Regions from separate parts of the Litorilinea aerophila genome, predicted to be linked through region 2. Evidence: riboswitches for the same ligand, from Rfam matches in the RefSeq annotation. Region 2 holds a riboswitch; the other holds the start of a gene.

Region 1 (9,179 bases), on a different contig from region 2:
GAGCCGGGCGTGGGCCAAAAGGCCCGCCGGCGACAAAGTATGCCCCCCGCCCTCCATGGAGGATTCCAGGCACACCGGCTGTAGCCGCCAGGTGGATAGACCCTTCGCTGCATCCACGAAGAGGACCGCGGCCACCGCCGGCGCGGCGATCTCCAGGGCCATCTCTGGCACCAGCTGATGGCCAGTTTCCAGGCGCACGGGTAGGCCCCGGGCCTGCCAACAGCGGGCCAGGGCCTGAGCCAGAAAACACCCTGCCCCGTCATCCCGGCGCAGGGTGTTGCCATATCCCAGGATCAACAGGTACGGCGCAGCACTAACTGCTGGGGGCGTCCGTTGCTCTGTCACGCTCGGGTCAGCTCATCCAGCAACGTACCGTCCGGCCCCATCAGCTGCACCTGAAGGGGCATCTGCCCCAGGGCGTGGGTCGAACAGCTCAGGCAGGGATCGAAGAGCCGGATGCCATGTTCCAGCCGGTTGAGGATGCCCTGCCGCAACGACGGGCCGTCCACATAGTGGCGGGCGATCTGGGCGATGGTCTGATTCATGGCCAGGTTGTTCTGCCCCGTGGCGATGATCAGATTCACCCGCTGGAGCACCCCGTCCTCGTTCACATGGTACTCGTGGAAGAGGGTCCCACGGGGCGCCTCGCTGACGCCCACCCCCACCAGCTGGTTCACGTCGGCCTTGCTGCGCACGTGGCTGTCGGTGATCTCCGGATCGGCCAGGGTCTCCTGGATCTTCTCCAGGGAGAAGAGGATCTCGATCAGGCGGGCATAGTGGTAATGGAAGCTGCCCGTCACCGGCTTGCCCTGGGGCGCGAGCTGGCGGAAGGCCTGCAGGTACTCGTCGGCCCGGGGCGTGCCGGCAAAGTCACAGATATTGAGGCGGGCCAGGGGCCCCACCCGATACATGCCCTCCTGGTAGCGGCCGCCCTTCTCCTGGGCCCTGGGCCTGTAGAAGGGGAACTTCAGGTAGCTCCACGGCTCCACCGCCTCGCCGATGATCTCCCGATAGCGGGCAGGCGGCAGGCCCTCTTCCAGGATCCGGCCGTCGCCGTCCATCACCCGCAGCAGGCCGTCGTAGTGCTCCAGCCCACCCGCAGGCGTCACCAGGCCCAGGAAGAGGCTGGGGAAGTCCCCGTAGACGGTCACCTCCTCGGAGAACTGGGGCAGCAGGCGCTGGTACAGCTCCAGGGCCTGCTCCACAATCGCCAGGGCCTCCGGCAGCATCTCCTGGATCCGGGCCCGGTTTTCCGGGCTCAGGGGCTCCCGCACGCCGCCTGGCACTGTCCAGGCCGGGTGGACGCTGCGTCCCCCCAGGATGCGGATCACCTCCTGGCCGAAATGGCGCAGCCGGATGCCGTTGCGGGCGATGTCCGGGTGGCGGGCGATGAGCCCCATGAGGTTCCGCTGGCCGGGATCGCTTTCCATCCCCAGGAGCAGGTCCGGCCCGCTCAGGTGAAAGAAACTCAGCGCGTGGCTCTGGACGATCTGGGCCCAGTTCATCAGCCGGCGCAACTTTTCCGCCGTGGGCGGGATGCGAACGCCCAGGATGGCATCGCCGGCCTTGGCCGAGGCCATCAGGTGGCTGACAGGGCAGATGCCGCAGATGCGCGCGGTGATGCCCGGCATCTCCCAGAAGGTGCGCCCCTCGCAGAATTTCTCGAAGCCGCGAAATTCGGTGACGTGAAAGCGGGCGTCGGCCACCTGGCCGGCGTCGTCCAGGTGAATGGTAATTTTCGCATGGCCTTCGATCCGGGTCACCGGATCGATGGTGACGGTGCGTGGCATGGTGCCCCCCAATCCTGATTGCTCATGTTAGCCAAAGCGACGCATCTCCGGCGGAAGCTCCACCGGCTGCCCGGCCAGCAGCGCGGTCACCGCCGCCCAGATCCGGTCCGGATCTGGCGGGCAGCCCGGCACGTAGGCATCCACCGGGATCACCTGGTGCAGGGGCAGGACCTTGGGCAGCAGGGCCGGCATGACCCCGTCCGGCTCGCCGCCGGTGGGGGCCCGCCCCGGCCCTTCCCGGTACACCTGGGTGAGGAGGTCGTCCACTGCCAGGCGATTGCGCAGGCTGGTGACGTTGCCGGTCACGGCGCAGTCGCCGAAGCTGACCACGATCCGGCTGTTGGCCCGGATCTCCCGGGCCAGCAACAGGTGGTCCACGTTGGCCACCGCGCCCTCCACCAGGGTCACGTCCACGTCGGCGGGAAACTCCTTGGCGTCGGCGATGGGGCTGTAGACCAGCTCCACCTGCTCGGCCAGCTCGATCAGCTTCTCGTCCAGGTCCAGAAAGCTCATGTGACAGCCGGAGCAGCCGCCCAGCCAGGCCGTGGCCAGGCGTACCTTGCCCCGTTGGGCGGGGCGCTCCTGGGGCGTTTTCTCAGCTTGTTGGCGTTCCATGGCCCTTTCCTCCCTACTGCTCGCCGGCCGGATAGTGCCACTGCTTCTTGTTGCGCCCATCCAGGATCCAGCGCAGGAAGTCATGTTGCTTTTCCATTTCCGCCACGGTGACGCCCCGGGTGGTCAGGGCGCCGGTGGGGCAGACCTGGACACACTTGCCACAGCTGGTGCAGCTCTGGCTGGTTCCCCAGGGCTGGTTCAGGTCGGCGATGATGCGACTGTTCACACCCCGTCCCATCACATCCCAGACGTGGGCGCCCTCGATCTCGTCGCAGACCCGGACACAGCGGGTGCAGAGGATGCAGCGGTTGTGATCCAGCACGAAGCGTTCGTGGCTGGCATCCACCGGCAGATCCGGGTTCAGGTAGGGATAGCGTACGTGGTCCATCCCCAGGTTCACCGCCTGGTCCTGGAGCTCGCAGTGGCCGTTCATGACACAGACCGCGCAGACGTGGTTGCGCTCGGCGAAGAGCAGCTCCAGAATCATGCGGCGGTACTTGAGGAGCCGGTCACTGTGGGTGCGGACCACCATCCCCTCCTGCACGGGCGTGACGCAGGAGGCCAGCAGCCGGTTGCTCCCCTCCACTTCCACCAGGCAGAGGCGGCAGCCCCCCCGCTCACTCAGGCCCTCCAGGTGACAGAGGGTCGGGATCTGAATGCCCAGCTCTTCCAGCAAGCTCAGCAGGGATTGCCCCTCCTGGGCACTGACCAGTTCATCGTTGACCGTGAGTGTGACGACGGACATCAGTTCACCTCCCCGGAGATGGAGCCGTTCCCGGCCAGGGCCTGGGCGTGGAGCCGGTCAGGCCATTCCAGGACGGGCACCTGATCCAGGCTGCAGACGCCGGCAGGGCAACGCCGCTCGCGGATGTGGGCCTCGTACTCGTCCCGGAAGTAGCGCAGGGTACTCAGGACTGGATTGGGGGCCGATTGGCCCAGGCCACAGAGGCTGGTCTCCTGCACCATGACGCAGAGCTCTTCCAGGGTGGCCAGGTCCGCGGGGGTGGCGCTGCCGTCGGTGATGCGGCGGAGCAGTTCGTACATCTCCACCGTCCCCACCCGGCACGGCACACACTTGCCGCAGCTCTCGTCCATGCAGAATTCCATGAAAAATTTGGCCACGTCCACCATGCAGCTGCGGTCATCCATGACGATCAGGCCGCCAGAGCCCATGATGGAACCCAGGGCCCGCAGGCTCTCGTAGTCCACGGGCGTATCCAAGAACTGGGCGGGGATGCAGCCGCCACTGGGGCCGCCGGTCTGGGCCGCTTTGAAAGTGCCCCCGTCGGGGATGCCGCCGCCGATGTCGAAGACGATCTCCCGCAGGGTGATGCCCATGGGCACTTCGATGAGGCCGGTGGTGGCCACCTTGCCGGCCAGGGCGAAGATCTTGGTGCCCTTGCTCTTTTCCGTGCCAATGCCGGCGAACCAGTCCGCGCCGTGGGTGATGATGGGCGCCACGTTGCCCAGGGTTTCCACGTTGTTGATGAGGGTAGGCATGCCCCACAGACCCCGCTGGGCGGGATAGGGTGGCCGGGGCACCGGCTGGCCGCGGCGTCCCATGATGGAAGCCATGAGGGCGGTCTCCTCGCCACAGACGAAGGCGCCCGCGCCGATGCGCACGTCGATGCGGAAGTTGAAGTTGCTGTCCAGGATGCGGCTGCCCAGCAGCCCCCGGCGCTCGGCGGCGCGGATGGCCCGCTCCAGCCGTTTGGCGGCGATGGGGTATTCCCCCCGCACGTAGATGTAGCCCTGTTCCGCGCCCACGGCATAGCCAGCGATGGCCATGCCCTCCAGCACCCGGTGGGGGTCCGACTCCATCAGGGTGCGATCCATGTAAGCGCCGGGATCGCCCTCGTCTCCGTTGGCCACCACAAACTTGCGGGCGCCCGGCGCCTTGCGCACCAGGTCCCACTTGAGGCCGGTGGGATAACCGGCGCCGCCCCGGCCCCGCAGGCCGCTGCGGATGATCTCGGCGCACACCTCTTCGGGCGTCATCTCCCGCAGGGCAAAGGCCAGGGCCGAGTAGCCGCCCCGAGCCACGTAGTCCTCCAGCCGCTCCGGGTCGATGAGCCCACTGTTGGACAGGACCACCTTGTGTTGTTTGGTGAAGAAAGGGATGTCCAGGGGCAGCAGATGCTCCTGGACCGGCTCACCGCCCTGCACATGTTGTTGGACGATGCGGCGGGCGGCATCCGGCGTGACATTTTCGTAGAGGAGGTCCGGCTCTCCCTGGCGCTGGACGGTAACCACCGGCCCGCGGCTGCAGGGCCCCATGCAGCCGGTGGAAACCACCTGGACCTCCGCGTTCAACTCCCGGCGGGCGATCTCATCCTGCAGCGCGTCGGCCACAGCGGTGCCGCCGGAGGACAGACAGGGTGTGCTGGCACAACAGAGCAGCCGGCAGCGGAAACCCTGCTGTCGCTCCTGCTCCCGTTGGGCCATGTTCTCCAGGTCGGCTCGATTCATGGTTTGCACCCTCCCTTCAGTGGGCCATTAGCCGGCCATGGGTTCCGGCTGAGAAGTGTCCAGCAGGGCCTTGAGCCGGCTGAGGGTGGTCTCCGGCGTCTCCCGGCCCAGGACTTCGCCATCCACCACAATCACCGGCGCCAGTCCACAGCTGCCCAGACAACGGGCGGTGGCGACGCTGAGTTTGCCGTCGGGCGTGGTCTGGCCTGGCTCCACCCCAAATTCCGCCTGCAGCGAGGCGACGATCTCGGCCGCCCGCTTGACGTAACAGGCCGTCCCCATGCAGACAATGCAGGTGTGCTCCCCCTGGGGTTTCAGGGAAAAGAAATGGTAAAAGGTGGCCACGCCGTAGACCCAACTCAGGGGCAGCTTGAGCTGGCGGGCCACATAGATCAGGAGATCCTCCTCCAGGAAGCCGAAAGCCTCCTGGGCAGTGTGCAACACCTCGATCAGGGCATCCTGTTGATACTGGAAGCGCTTCAACGTCCGGTCGATCAACTTGAAGCGGGGGTCGCCGCTGGGATGCTCCCCGCCATCGTCCCGGCGGGGTGAACGTTTGGCAGTCGGTCTGGCAGCCATACGCGTCCTTTCCAAAGCTGGAATCCACGGATGCACCGGCCCGGCGCCGGGGAGGCATGCTCCCGGCATGTTTACTGTACCGGAGAATGGGTCACCTGGCGTCAGGCAACTGGGGAGACCTGACCCTGCCCGGCTGGCCGGTCTTGCCCCTGGCCAGTTGACCAGGGGGCGGCCCCGTGCCCGCCCGATTTCTTCAGACCCAGGCGGATGAAGGGACCGCGACGGCTATGCTGGCCAGCATGTAGGGACGAAAAATTTTTCGCCCCGATTGACCCCAGACAGGTGAAAGGGGCACCCATTCCCGCAGGGGCGGGCATCTGGCATTCCGCTCCACTCCATGGCATAATAGAAAACCAGACAACCGAATATCCACAGGCTGATACGGCGCAGCGAGAGAGGGCCTGCTCTGCCAGGACGCCGAAGGTGCAAGCCGACGTGGCAGCCACACCACGCCGGTGACACTCTCAGGCAAAAGGATCGTTGCGCATAAGCCACTCTGGAAAGCCTCCTGTCCCCTGGGCAGGAGCACCGACGGGGCAATTCTCACCTATTCACTCGGGCATTCACTCGGGCAATTCATCAGGTGAGGACAATCTCTCAGGTCGACGACAGAGCAGACGGGCATCCTTTTGGAGTGCCCGTTTTTTGTTCCCCGTTTTGTGACACAGGAGGGAGTAGAATCATGACCCTGTCCAACGTGCTGGATGCCATTTTCGACCCATCCCCCCCAGACCCAACCACCGATCCCCAGGCCCGGCAGGCGCTCTTGCAACCCCAGGACACCTTCCCACGCCGCCACCTGGGCCCCACCCCGGCCGCCGTGGCCGAGATGCTGGCCACCATCGGCGTCTCCTCCCTGGATGAGCTCATCGACCAGGCCGTGCCGGCCAACATCCGCCTGCAGCGCCCCCTGGATCTGCCGCCCCCCCGCACCGAAAGCCAGGTCCTGGCCGACCTGCGGGAGCTGGCCGCGCAAAACCAGATCTTCCGCTCGTTCATCGGCATGGGCTACTACGACTGCATCACCCCGCCGGTGATCCAGCGCAACATCCTGGAAAATCCGGGCTGGTACACCCACTACACCCCGTACCAGCCTGAAATCGCCCAGGGCCGCCTGGAGGCGCTCCTCAACTTCCAGACCATGGTCTGTGACCTCACCGGCCTGGAAATCGCCAACGCCTCCCTGCTGGACGAAGGGACCGCGGCCGCCGAAGCCATGACCATGTGCAAGCGGGCCCAACGTCGCTCCACCGCCAACACCTTCTTCGTCTCCGAAAAATGCCACCCCCAGACCATCGCCGTGGTCCAGACCCGGGCCGAACCCTTCGGCTTCCAGGTGGTGGTGGGCGATCCCGCAAGCTACGACTTCAGCCAGCCCACCTTCGGCGCCTTGCTCCAATATCCGGACACTGAAGGCAACATCGAAGACTACGCGAACTTTGTGGAGCGGGCCCACCAGGCCGGCGCGCTGGTGGTGGTGGCCACCGACCTGCTGGCCCTGACCCTGCTGCGCCCACCCGGCGAGTTCGGCGCCGACATCGCCGTGGGCAGCAGCCAGCGCTTCGGCGTGCCCATGGGCTACGGCGGCCCCCACGCCGCCTTCATGGCCACCACCGACGCCCTCAAGCGCCTCATGCCCGGCCGTCTGGTGGGCGTCTCGGTGGACGCCAACGGCGCCCCCGCCTTCCGCCTGGCCCTCCAGACCCGGGAGCAGCACATCCGCCGGGAAAAGGCCACCAGCAACATCTGCACGGCCCAGGTGCTCCTGGCCATCATGGCCTCCATGTACGCGGTCTACCACGGCCCAGACGGCCTGCGCACCATCGCCCGCCGGGTGCAACTTCTGACCACGGTCCTGGCCCAGGCCCTGCGCCAGGCCGGCTACACCCTCAACGACGGCCCCGTCTTCGACACGCTGAAGATCACCGCCGGCCCCCGCAGCCAGGCAGCGATCCTGGAAGCGGCCCGCCAGCGGCGCATCAACCTGCGGGCCTACCCGGACGGTGCAGTGGGCCTTTCCCTGGACGAGGCCACCACGCCGGAGGAGCTGGAAGCCCTGCTTCAGATCTTCGGCGCCCAGGCCGATGTGGAAGCCCTGGCCGCGGAGGCGGATCTGACCTACCCGGCGCCCCTGGCCCGCACCAGCGACTTCCTCACCCACCCGGTCTTCCACCGCTACCACTCCGAGACGGAGATGCTGCGCTACATCTTCCGGCTCCAGGGGCGGGACATCTCCCTGGCCCATTCCATGATCCCCCTGGGCTCCTGTACCATGAAGCTCAACGCGACCACTGAGATGCTGCCCATCACCTGGCCGGAATTCGCGCACCTGCACCCCTTCGTGCCCCGGGAACAGGCCCAGGGCTACGCCGAGCTCTTCCGCCGGCTGGAAGCCATGCTGGCCGAGATCACCGGTTTTGATGCCGTCTCCCTCCAGCCCAACGCGGGCTCCCAGGGCGAGTACGCCGGCCTGTTGCTCATCCGGGCCTATCACCAGGCCCGGGGCGAAGGCCACCGCCACATCTGCCTCATCCCTGCCTCGGCCCACGGCACCAACCCGGCCAGCGCGGTGATGGCCGGCATGACCGTGGTGGTGGTGCGCTGTGACGAGAACGGCAACGTGGACCTGGACGACCTGCGGGCCAAGGCCGAGGAGCACAGCCAGGAGCTGGCGGCCATCATGGTCACCTACCCCTCCACCCACGGCGTCTTCGAAGAGGGTATCGTGGAGCTCTGCCGCATCGTCCACCAGCACGGCGGCCAGGTCTACATGGACGGCGCCAACATGAACGCCCAGGTGGGCCTCTGCCGCCCCGGGGACATGGGCGCGGATGTCTGTCACCTGAATTTGCACAAGACCTTCTGCATCCCCCATGGCGGAGGCGGCCCGGGGATGGGCCCCATCTGTGTGGCGGCGCACCTGGCGCCCTTCCTGCCCAACAGCCCGGTGGTGCCCGGCGTGGGCGGCGCAGAGAGCGTGGGCGCAGTCTCGGCCGCGCCGTGGGGCAGCCCCAGCATCCTGCCCATCTCCTACGCCTACATCGCCATGATGGGCGCAGCCGGCCTGACCGCCGCCACCAAAATCGCTATCCTCAACGCCAACTACATCGCCGCCCGCCTGGAGCCCCACTACCCGGTCCTCTACAAAGGGGCCCAGGGGCGGGTGGCCCACGAATGCATCATCGACGTACGGCCGCTGAAGGCCGTGGGCGTGGAAGTGGAGGACATCGCCAAGCGCCTGATGGATTTCGGCTTCCATGCGCCGACCATGTCCTTCCCGGTGCCGGGTACGCTGATGATCGAGCCCACCGAGAGTGAGTCGAAGGAGGAGCTGGATCGCTTCTGCGACGCCATGATCGCCATTCGCGAGGAGATCCGGGCCATTGAGCGGGGAGAGATGGACCCGGAGGACAACCCGCTGAAGGGCGCGCCCCACACGGCCCAGATGGTGGCGGCCGATGTCTGGAACCACCGCTACTCCCGGGAGCAGGCCGCCTTCCCCGCGCCCTGGGTGCGGGAGGCCAAATTTTGGCCCCCAGTGGCCCGCATCGACAACGTCTACGGCGACCGGCACCTGGTCTGCACCTGTCCGCCCCTGGAAGCCTACGCCTGACGGGCGGATCCCCCCTTTGGGATCGGTCGGGGCAGGGGGACGTTTCCCTTGCCCCGACGGTCTGTTCCCCCAGGGTCCACGGACCCTAATATCTGCTTTAACTTTTCTCCAGA
Region 2 (9,179 bases):
CGATGATGTGGAGGGCCCGCAGCAGCCAGTTGACCACGCTGTACTGGGAGTCAAACATCCACTTCCAGCCGATGGTGCTGAGCGCGATGGGCGCGGCCCAGGGCAACAGGATCAAAAAACGCAACAGATTCCGCCCGCGGAACTGATTGGCCAGGGCCAGGGCCAGGATCTTGGCCAGCACCAACACCAACACCTGGGAGATGATGGTGAAGATGAACGTATTGGCCAGCGAGCGGCGAAACAGGGAACTCTGCAGGATGTCGATGTAGTTTTGCAGGCCCACGAAGCTGTAGTCAAAACGGCCGGCGATGGTGGTGTTGAGGCTGAGGTAGATGGCGTAAAAGAAAGGGACGCCGGTTAAGAGAAACACGAAGAGGACGGCCGGCGCCAGCATCAGGATGCCCAGCAGCCGTTCACTATCCACCACATGCCTGAAATCGAACCGTCGGACTTGAGGTTTGGGTGCGACCGCTTCCAAGGTTTCTTCCTTTCCTCCCCCCTGAGTCCACTGCAGAAACCACGGACTTCACCACTTTCTTTACACTTGGGTTCAGCCACAGATTCCATAGAAAACACGGATTACACAGATCGAGCTGGATAAAAATCTGTGTTCATCTGTGGGCTCTGTGATCGAATTCAATCTGCAAAGGTGGTGACAGATTTCGCCAGATTTCTCGCTGGGAGTCCTCTGCGCCTGCTGCGTTTCTGCGGTAAAAGAACGCCTTTTGCAGGGGAATCAAAAAAGAAAAACACCGACAACCAAGATGCAACCACCAGATACGACCAATGTGAGGGAATGGAACCGGGCCTGAAGCCAGAACCTGACCGGCAGACAGGAACCCACGTGGGGAAGATGTAGGAGGGCAGTCAGTTGGTTCCTGCCAGGACACCGTTGAAGACGGTGTCAGGGAGCCACAAGTCAGCACCCCCTCCAGGATTCGAACCTGGGACCCACAGATTAGAAGTCTGTTGCTCTATCCACTGAGCTAAGGGGGCAGGACGACACCTTTCAGCGCGATTGTAGCCAACATCCCGGCGAAAGTCAAAAAACAGCCGTTTTACCCTGGACACCGCCCCTGCCCACAGCGACCTGACCTTGCCAACATCTGCCGCTCCGGGTATACTGGCCCTGCAAAACCAGGATCGACAGCCGTTTGAAGAACACGAGAGAGCGCCTCCCAAAAGCCACCGGCCTGGGAGGCCGCCGAAGGTGCAAGCGCCATTCGCCACCCGAGGGATGGCGTGACTCTCTCAGGCAAAAGGATCGTGTTCGGACGGAACTCTGGAGAGAGCTCGCTGCAGGCGAGTCGCCGACGGGGATGAAACTCTCAGGCGCCAGGACAGAGTGGACACCGGGTAACTTCCTGGTATCCACTCTTTTTGATTGGCGCCTGGATGAAACAGCGCCTGTCTGGCCTGGACAGGGCCACCCACAGAAAGGACGACGGCATGCAACGAACCCGCCTCTACGCAACCCACGTGGCCATGGGCGCCCGCATGGTGGACTTCGCGGGCTGGGAACTGCCGGTTCAATACCCTTCCGGCCCCACAGCCGAACACCACGCAGTCCGCAACGCAGCCGGCCTCTTCGACATCGACCACATGGGCCAGTTCGAGCTGCGGGGACCCGACGCCGAAGCCTTCCTCCAGCTGGTCCAGGTCTACGATGTAGCCGCCATGCAGCCCTACGACGCCCATTACAGCCTGCTCACCTATGCCGACGGCACCATCGTGGACGACATCTTCCTCTACCGCCTCCCGGAACGCTGGCTGGTGGTGGTCAACGCGGCCAACCGGGCCAAAGACCTGGCCTGGCTCCAGGCCCACCTGAACGGCTTCCAGGTCACCCTGGACGACATTTCGGACACCACCTACATGCTGGCCCTGCAGGGGCCCAAAGCCGAAGCCATCCTTCAACGGTTGACCCCCGCGGACCTGGCCTCCATGCCCGCACGCACGGCCCGGGAAACCACCCTGGACGGCGTCCCGGTGCTCTTGGGGCGCACCGGCTACACGGGCGAAGACGGCTTCGAGATCTACGCACCCGACGCCCAGGCAGAACACCTCTGGCAGCGCATCCTGGAAGCCGGTGCCGACGATGGCCTCCTGGCCTGCGGCCTGGCCGCCCGGGACAGCCTCCGCTTCGAGGCCTGCCTCCCCCTCTACGGCCATGAAATCGACGCCGCCACCAATCCCCTGGAAGCCCGGCTGGGCTGGGTCATCGACTGGGGCCACGACTTCATCGGCCGGGAGGCCCTGCTGAAAGTCCGGCTGGAAGAGCCCCAGCGGCTGCTGATCGGCTTCGAAATGCTAGACCGGGCCGTCCCCCGCCAGGGATACCCCATCGCGGTGGATGGGGAGGTGGTGGGCCACGTGACCACCGGCATGAAAAGCCCAACCCTGGACAAATTCCTGGGGCTGGGGTACGTGCCCCGACAGCACAGCAAACTTGGCACCGAGCTGGAGATCCTGGTGCGGGGCACCCCTCGCCGGGCCCGGGTGGTCAGGCGCCCCTTCTACAAGCCCCGCTACAAGGGGTAAACGACGCCGCAAAGAAACGCCCCGCCAGGGCGGCACCGAACCCAACGCTTTCAGGTCACAATCCATTGCATGCACCATGACAGGAGACGAAACCATGGCGGACTACCAACTGGACAGCAACGCCAAGTACGCTCGGACCCACGAATGGGTTCGCATCGAAGATGGGCTCGCGGTGGTGGGCATCAGCGACGCAGCCCAGGACATGCTCAGCGACGTGGTCTATGTGGAGCTGCCCCAGGAAGGGGACGAGGTGGAAGCGGGCCAGGAGGTGGCCGTGGTGGAATCGGTCAAGGCCGCCGAGGATGTGATCGCGCCGGTCAGCGGCAAGGTGGTTGCGGTCAACCGCGCCCTGGAGGATAAACCGGAGCTGGTCAACGAGCAGCCCTACCAGGCCTGGTTCTTCAAGCTGGAGCCCACAGCCGCGTTGGAAGAGGAGCTGGCACAGCTCATGTCGCCCGAGGAATACGACCGCTTCGTCGACGAAGAGTCCCATTGAGGCGTTGTTCCCATCCGTTCAGTCGATATCTGGTCCTGCTGGCCCTTCTGGCCGGGCTCACGGCCGGCTGTCGCGCCCTGCCCCTGGAGATCCCCCTGCCCGACTTTCTGGCACGCCAGGAAGCAGCCCAGGAGGAGCCGATCCAGCTGCGTTGGGGAGGGGGGGCCACATCTCCAGGAGAGCGGGAACTGATTCAGGCACAGCTGGCCCGGTTCCAGGCCACAGAGGAGCGCATTACTGTGGAGGCCCGGTGGACAGACAACCTGGCCGAGACCCTGCCGGGTGCCCAGGCCACGGGCGAGGCGCCCGACGTTTTTCTGGCCACCGGCAACCTGCTCCCCCAACTGGTGGCCGACCAGGCCCTGGTGATCCTCCCCAACGACTGGATTCCAGCCGCCGACCTGTACCCGGGCCTGGAAGGGGCCTGGCTGCAGCGGGGCACGACGGCCTGCCTGCCCCGGGATCTTGCCACCCTGGCCCTGGTGTACAACCGGGAGCGCTTTGACAGCGCCGGGTTGACCTACCCGGACAGTAGCTGGGGCTGGCAGGAGCTCTACAACGCGGCCGCCGCCCTGACGGATGCCAACAACGGCCTGTACGGCCTGGTGCTGGCTGCCGATATCAGCCGCTGGCTGCCCTTCGTCTACCAGGCAGGAGGCCGTCTGCTCAGCGCCGACGGCCAGACCCTGGCCCTCCACAGCCCGGAGGCCCTGACGGCCACTGAGTTTTTCCTCTCCCTCTTCCAGGAGGGGCTGGCAGTGACTCCCGACCAACTGGACAGCACCTGGAACGGTGAAGGCTTTGGCCGGGGACGGGCCGCCATGACCCTTGAAGCGAACTGGATCGTCTCCTACCTGGCTGCGGAGTTCCCAGAGCTGCGCTATGGGGTGGCTGAACTGCCGGCGGGGCCGGCGGGACGGGCTACCCTGGCCTTCACCACCTGCTACGCCGTGGCCGCGTCCAGCCCCCACCGGAACGAGGCCGTGGCCCTGGCCGATTTCCTGAGCCAGCCCGGACATCTGGCCGAATGGGCAGAACACACCCTGCACCTACCCGGCCGGCGGACCCTCCTGCCCAGCTGGCGGGCCGCTCACCCCGACCTGGATGCCTTTGCCCGAGGAGTTGACTACGGGCAGCTCTGGCAATTGCCGTCCCCCCTCCAGGGGCTGATCCCCCTGGCCAACAGCGACCTGCAGGCCGCCATGGACGGCGACCTGACCGCGCAGGAGTTCCTGGACCAGCTGAACGCCCGGGGGCAGCGCGCCCTGGGCACAGGCCCCTGACAGGGCGTCCCCGACCATCCCTCCGACGCGGTGGAACGCCGATGAAACCGCAGGAGCGCCGGGAACGTGCAAAGCTCCCCAATAAAAAAGGCCCCGGCGCCAAACCGGGACCTTGAAGAGGCCACCCCGACGGGCACACCAGCGCCCGTCGCTCCAGATAACTGATGCCGAGCCTACCGCACCACCACCGGCAGATAGAGCGCAGTGCTCACATCCAGCAGGAATTCCGAAGCGATGGTCACCTCATCCAGGATGATCACCTGGGCATTGGCCTCCCCGTTCCGTTCTGACCAGATGCGATAGGTGCCGGGTTCCAGGTTGCGAAAGACAAACTGGCCGGCCTGGTCAGTCACCTCCACCATGATGGGCCGCCAATCTTCCGACTGCTGAGGCCAGGCCTCCAAAAACACCGGCGTATCCGCGGCCACAGGTTCGCCCACATCCAGCCTGCCATTCTGGTTCAGATCGGACCAGACCACGCCCGACAAAACCAGCCCCCCTGCTTCAGCGGCCTGAACGTGGCCGGGCTGCCCCACAGCCAGCAACAAAAGTGCCAGACCGACCCAGGCCAGCCAGCGAAAACGGGCGCTCCGCCTGCGGGCTTCTCTCGTCCTCTGGGTTAACTGCTGGAGATAATGATTTCGGCTCTGCATGTGTCACCTCTGTCTGTCTGCCTTGTGGCCGCTCTGCTCCATCCCGGAGCGCGTCTGTCTCTCCGTGGCTGTCACCCGGCAGGGTAACAGCTTTTGCTGTCCCCAATATATCCCAATTTTGCCGTTTGAAAGCCGTCAAAATGCTGTCAAAATGGCCATGAAGCAGGCAGAAAGACAGGAACGGCACCGTTTCGGTGCCGTTCCTGTCAAAAACATTTCCAGATGGGGAGTGGGTCAGAGATATTGTTCAAGCTCGTCGGTGCAGGATGGAGGGGCAGGACATGCCCTGTCCGTGACTCCGACGATTGCGAACCATGCCCGAATCGGTCAGCGTTCGACCAGGGGAAGGAACACGTATTGGAGCCCGGGCCCGTCGGAGGCCCCGGTCAGGCTGAACAGGGCAAACTGGGCAGCCCGATCTGTGGTCACCGAGAGCCAGTTTTCGTCCGGGTTGCGATCATAGGCGGCGGGATCGGTAGCCACGTCGGTCCACTCATCCTCGGGCCGCAGGCGGTAATACAGGTACAGGGAGGTCTCATCCAGGCCGGCCACGGCCTGGTCGCTGTAGTGCAGGGTCACGGTGATGGGTTTGAAGAAGCGCAGCCCGACCACCACTTCCCCCTCCTGTTCCGCCTCCAGGCTGAAGGCGTGGTTGGCATACTGGAGGCCGGCCAGGGCGCTGGCGTCCACCAGGGAAATGGGAGCATAACGCAACAGGGTGGGCCGATCCACCGCCCCGCTGGGCACATCCACATCCACGGATACAGGCCCAGGCTGGTTCACCTGCAATTTCACATGGGCGTCCGGGTTGACCAGCACCTGGGTGGGTGAGCCCGACGTGGGCGTCGGTGTGGGCGTGGTGGGCTCCACGGTCAAGGTCGGCGTCAGGGTGACGCGAGCCGTGGGCGTGGGGGTGGGAGTCGGCACCGTGGGCGCCGGTGTGGGCGTGGACGACGGCGTAGGGGTGGGGGTGGGCACCGTCGGCCCGCAGGGCACGCTGTTGCAGGGGTAGATGAAGCTGATGCCGGCCCGATCGTTTGGGTGAAGGGTACGGCGAATGCTGGCCGGCCCCATGGTGATGGAGGCATACATCACCGAATCGGGCTCGCTGTCGTGCCCCAGGGCCAGCCAATGGCCCATCTCGTGGATAACCACGCTTTCCAGGTCCAGTTCGTTGTAGGCGGGCGACCCCACTGCATCCCAGCGCAGATCATCGTTGAGCCAGATGTCCGCCTCTCGAATGTACCCGGTGCTGGAGCTGTACCAGACCTGGGCCATCCCGGCGGCGCCATCCGTCCCCTGATGCATGAAGAGGATCTCATTCGCCTGGTTGTAGCCGATGGCGGTGGAGTCGGTGGGGCCGTCGTACACCAGCAGGAAGTCAGCCGTTTCGACCTGATTCCAGACGTCCGCAGCAGCCAGGATGGCCCGCAGGAAATCCTCGGCCGTGCCGTTGTCACCGTTCACCTGGTCAGTGTTGATGTTGACCCGGAAGTGCACCTTCGGGCTGGGGCCTTCCCAACGAAGCTCCCGGTAAACGAAATCGGCCGCCTGCACCGGCGACGGCGGCACCTGGGCCTCGCGCGCCTGCCAGTCGGCGGGGAGGCTCACAGGGCGCCCCTGCCCATGTAACCGGTCTACGATGGCCTGGAGCAGGGCCTCCAGGGTATACGACTGGCCATGCCCGGAGATGGCGTGGCCGTTGACCACCGTGAACACCCCCTCATCGCCGCCGACCACCGTCCACCCATCGCCCTGGGGGGCCAGGAGCAGCAGGACCTCTTGCCCCACCGCCAGGCGGGCCGCATGGGCCACCAGCAGCGCCACATCTTCCTCCGGCAGCGTACCGCCCGGGGTCTGCACCCACAGGGGTGAAGGAGCCTCGCCGGCCACCGGGTAGTGCACCTGGATCTGATTGTCGGTCACCAGGGCGGTGTGATCCTGATTCCATCGGCTCTGGGTAGCGGCCACCTGGCCCCGCACGATGAGGGGCGCAGCGTCCACCAATGCCAGCGCCTCGCCGCCCGTCTCGTCCTGTGCCACGGCGCTACGGCCATCCAGCAGGACGGTGGCAAGGGTGAGGGTCAACACCATGGGTAGAAACAGCAACGAAAAAATTGCAACCGCGATTCTTGGGGTATGGGACATCGGGCCGCCTTGATGATTCATAGTTAACTCCGCTATTAGAACACCGCAGAAATCCGGCAGGCGTCAAGCGCTTCTCGACTCTCGCGGTGATCTCCTCCTTTTGGGATGGTGCATCTGGACGATGCACGCTCTCTACTCCCAGTATGACGGGCCCGGGAGGAAAATGCATGGGGCCAATGTCGAATCCATCTTGGGCGAATGATGGATCTACTTTTTTCCCAGGATGAACATACCCTGGGGCAAAAGTCCTAGTGTAAATGTATGGCCCAGGTGAATTGACCGGGCAGTGGCGGATGCGCTACAATCGAATCACCCACAATCTCACGTCAATGGTCCACCCGTGTTTGGTTGACCTGTGCCCAAAGGACATGCTCGGATGGTAACCGCTCCGTTTTTCGCCGCCCTGGCCCGACTCATCCCCCCGCAGCGGCTCCTGCAACGCCCGGAACAGCTGGCTCCGTATGAATCGGACGCCCTGACGGCCTTCCGCGCCCGTCCGGCCGCCGTGGTTCTGGTGGAAAGCCAGCAGGAAGTCATCGACGTAGTTCGCCTCTGCCATGAACACGGCGTCCCTTTTGTGGCCAGAGGCAGCGGCACCAGCCTCTCCGGGGGCTCCCTCCCCCTGGCCGACGGCATCGTCATCGCGCTGAACCGGCTCAACCGGATCCTGCAGCTGGATCCCCGGCAGCGCATCGCGGTGGTGGAACCGGGGGTGATCAACCTGGACGTCACCAAGGCGGCCGCGCCCTACGGCCTCTACTACGCACCCGATCCCTCCAGCCAGCTCATCTGTACCATCGGCGGCAACGTGGCCTTCAACTCCGGCGGCGCCCACTGCCTGAAGTACGGCATGACCAGCAACCACGTGCTGGGCATCAAGGCCGTCCTGCCCGACGGCGAGGTGGTGGAGATGGGCGGCCCCAGCCTGGAGAACGTGGGGCCCGACCTGCACGGCTTCTTCGTGGGCAGCGAGGGCCTGTTCGGCATCGCCCTGGAGATCACCCTGCGCCTCCTGCCCAAGCCCGAGAGCTACCGCACGGTGCTGGCCGCCTACGCCAGCCTGGAGGCCGCCGGCGACGCCGTGGCCCAGGTGGTGGCCTCTGGCCTTTTGCCCGGGGCCATGGAGATCATGGACCACCTGGCCATCCAGGCGGCCGAGGCCGCCGTCCATGCCGGCTATCCCCAGGACGCCGCGGCTCTCCTGATTGTGGAGCTGGAGGGCGAGCAGATCCAGGTAGACGCCGAGTTCCAACAGCTGATGCAGGTGATCCAGGCCAGCGGCGCCACCGAAATTCGGGTGGCCCACGACGAGGCCGAACGGGCCCGCATCTGGAAAGGGCGCAAGGGCGCCTTCTCCGCAGTAGGCCGCCTGAGCCCCGACTACATCGTCCAGGACGGCGTGGTGCCCCGCAGCCGCCTGGGCCAGGCCCTGGCCCAGATCGAGAAGCTCAGCCAGGCCTACGGTCTGCGGGTGGCCAACGTCTTCCATGCAGGCGACGGCAACCTCCACCCCCTCATCCTCTTCAACGGCCGGGAGCCAGGCGCCCTGGAACGGGCTGAGGCCCTGGCCGGCGAGATCCTCCGCATGTGCATCGAGCTGGGTGGGTCTATCACCGGGGAACATGGCGTGGGGATGGAGAAGCGCCAGTACATGCCCGAAATGTTCAATGAGACGGACATGGCCGTGATGCACCAGGTCCGCCGCCGGGTGGATCCCAAGGAACTGGCCAACCGGGGCAAGATGTTGCCGGGCATGGCCCCCCACCCGCAGCCCATCCAAACGCAGGAGGTGATGGTACAACCATGAAGACGCCAACCATGGATGCCTCCGTGCAACGGCTCCGGCCCACCACGGTGGAAGAGGTCCAGGAAGCCGTGGGCCGCCATCCCCGGATCAAGCCGGTGGGCAACGGCAGCAAACGTGCCCTGGCCCGTCCTGGACCCGGGGAAACCGTGTTGGAGCTGGGGGGGCTTGCCCAGATCCTGGAGTATGAGCCGGCCGAATACACCTTCACTGCGCTGGCCGGCACGCCCGTGGCCACCATCCAGGCCGCCCTG

Evidence for each region. A riboswitch is a leader RNA that binds a small molecule or an ion and turns the genes downstream of it on or off. The one in region 2 is predicted to bind glycine.
Region 1: it holds a riboswitch for glycine, as region 2 does, so the genes downstream of both, gcvP (aminomethyl-transferring glycine dehydrogenase) here and gcvT (glycine cleavage system aminomethyltransferase GcvT) in region 2, are expected to answer to the same signal.

Annotation. Positions count from the first base shown of each region.
Region 1 covers NZ_VIGC02000023.1:55,201-64,379, reverse strand. Annotated here, with positions in the region: gene FKZ61_RS16575 (hydrogenase) at 1-345, opposite strand, end outside; gene FKZ61_RS16570 (Ni/Fe hydrogenase subunit alpha) at 342-1,790, opposite strand; gene FKZ61_RS16565 (NADH-quinone oxidoreductase subunit B family protein) at 1,818-2,405, opposite strand; gene hoxU (bidirectional hydrogenase complex protein HoxU) at 2,419-3,150, opposite strand; gene FKZ61_RS16555 (NuoF family protein) at 3,150-4,874, opposite strand; gene hoxE (bidirectional hydrogenase complex protein HoxE) at 4,902-5,453, opposite strand; glycine riboswitch at 5,834-5,943, shown strand; gene gcvP (aminomethyl-transferring glycine dehydrogenase) at 6,136-9,066, shown strand.
Region 2 covers NZ_VIGC02000012.1:72,723-81,901, forward strand. Annotated here, with positions in the region: gene FKZ61_RS11030 (carbohydrate ABC transporter permease) at 1-478, opposite strand, end outside; tRNA gene FKZ61_RS11035 (tRNA-Arg) at 924-996, opposite strand; glycine riboswitch at 1,155-1,277, shown strand; glycine riboswitch at 1,280-1,347, shown strand; gene gcvT (glycine cleavage system aminomethyltransferase GcvT) at 1,450-2,541, shown strand; gene gcvH (glycine cleavage system protein GcvH) at 2,636-3,037, shown strand; gene FKZ61_RS11050 (ABC transporter substrate-binding protein) at 3,034-4,320, shown strand; gene FKZ61_RS11055 (SdrD B-like domain-containing protein) at 4,494-4,973, opposite strand; gene FKZ61_RS11060 (matrixin family metalloprotease) at 5,301-7,082, opposite strand; gene FKZ61_RS11065 (FAD-linked oxidase C-terminal domain-containing protein) at 7,498-8,928, shown strand; gene FKZ61_RS11070 (FAD-binding protein) at 8,925-9,179, shown strand, end outside.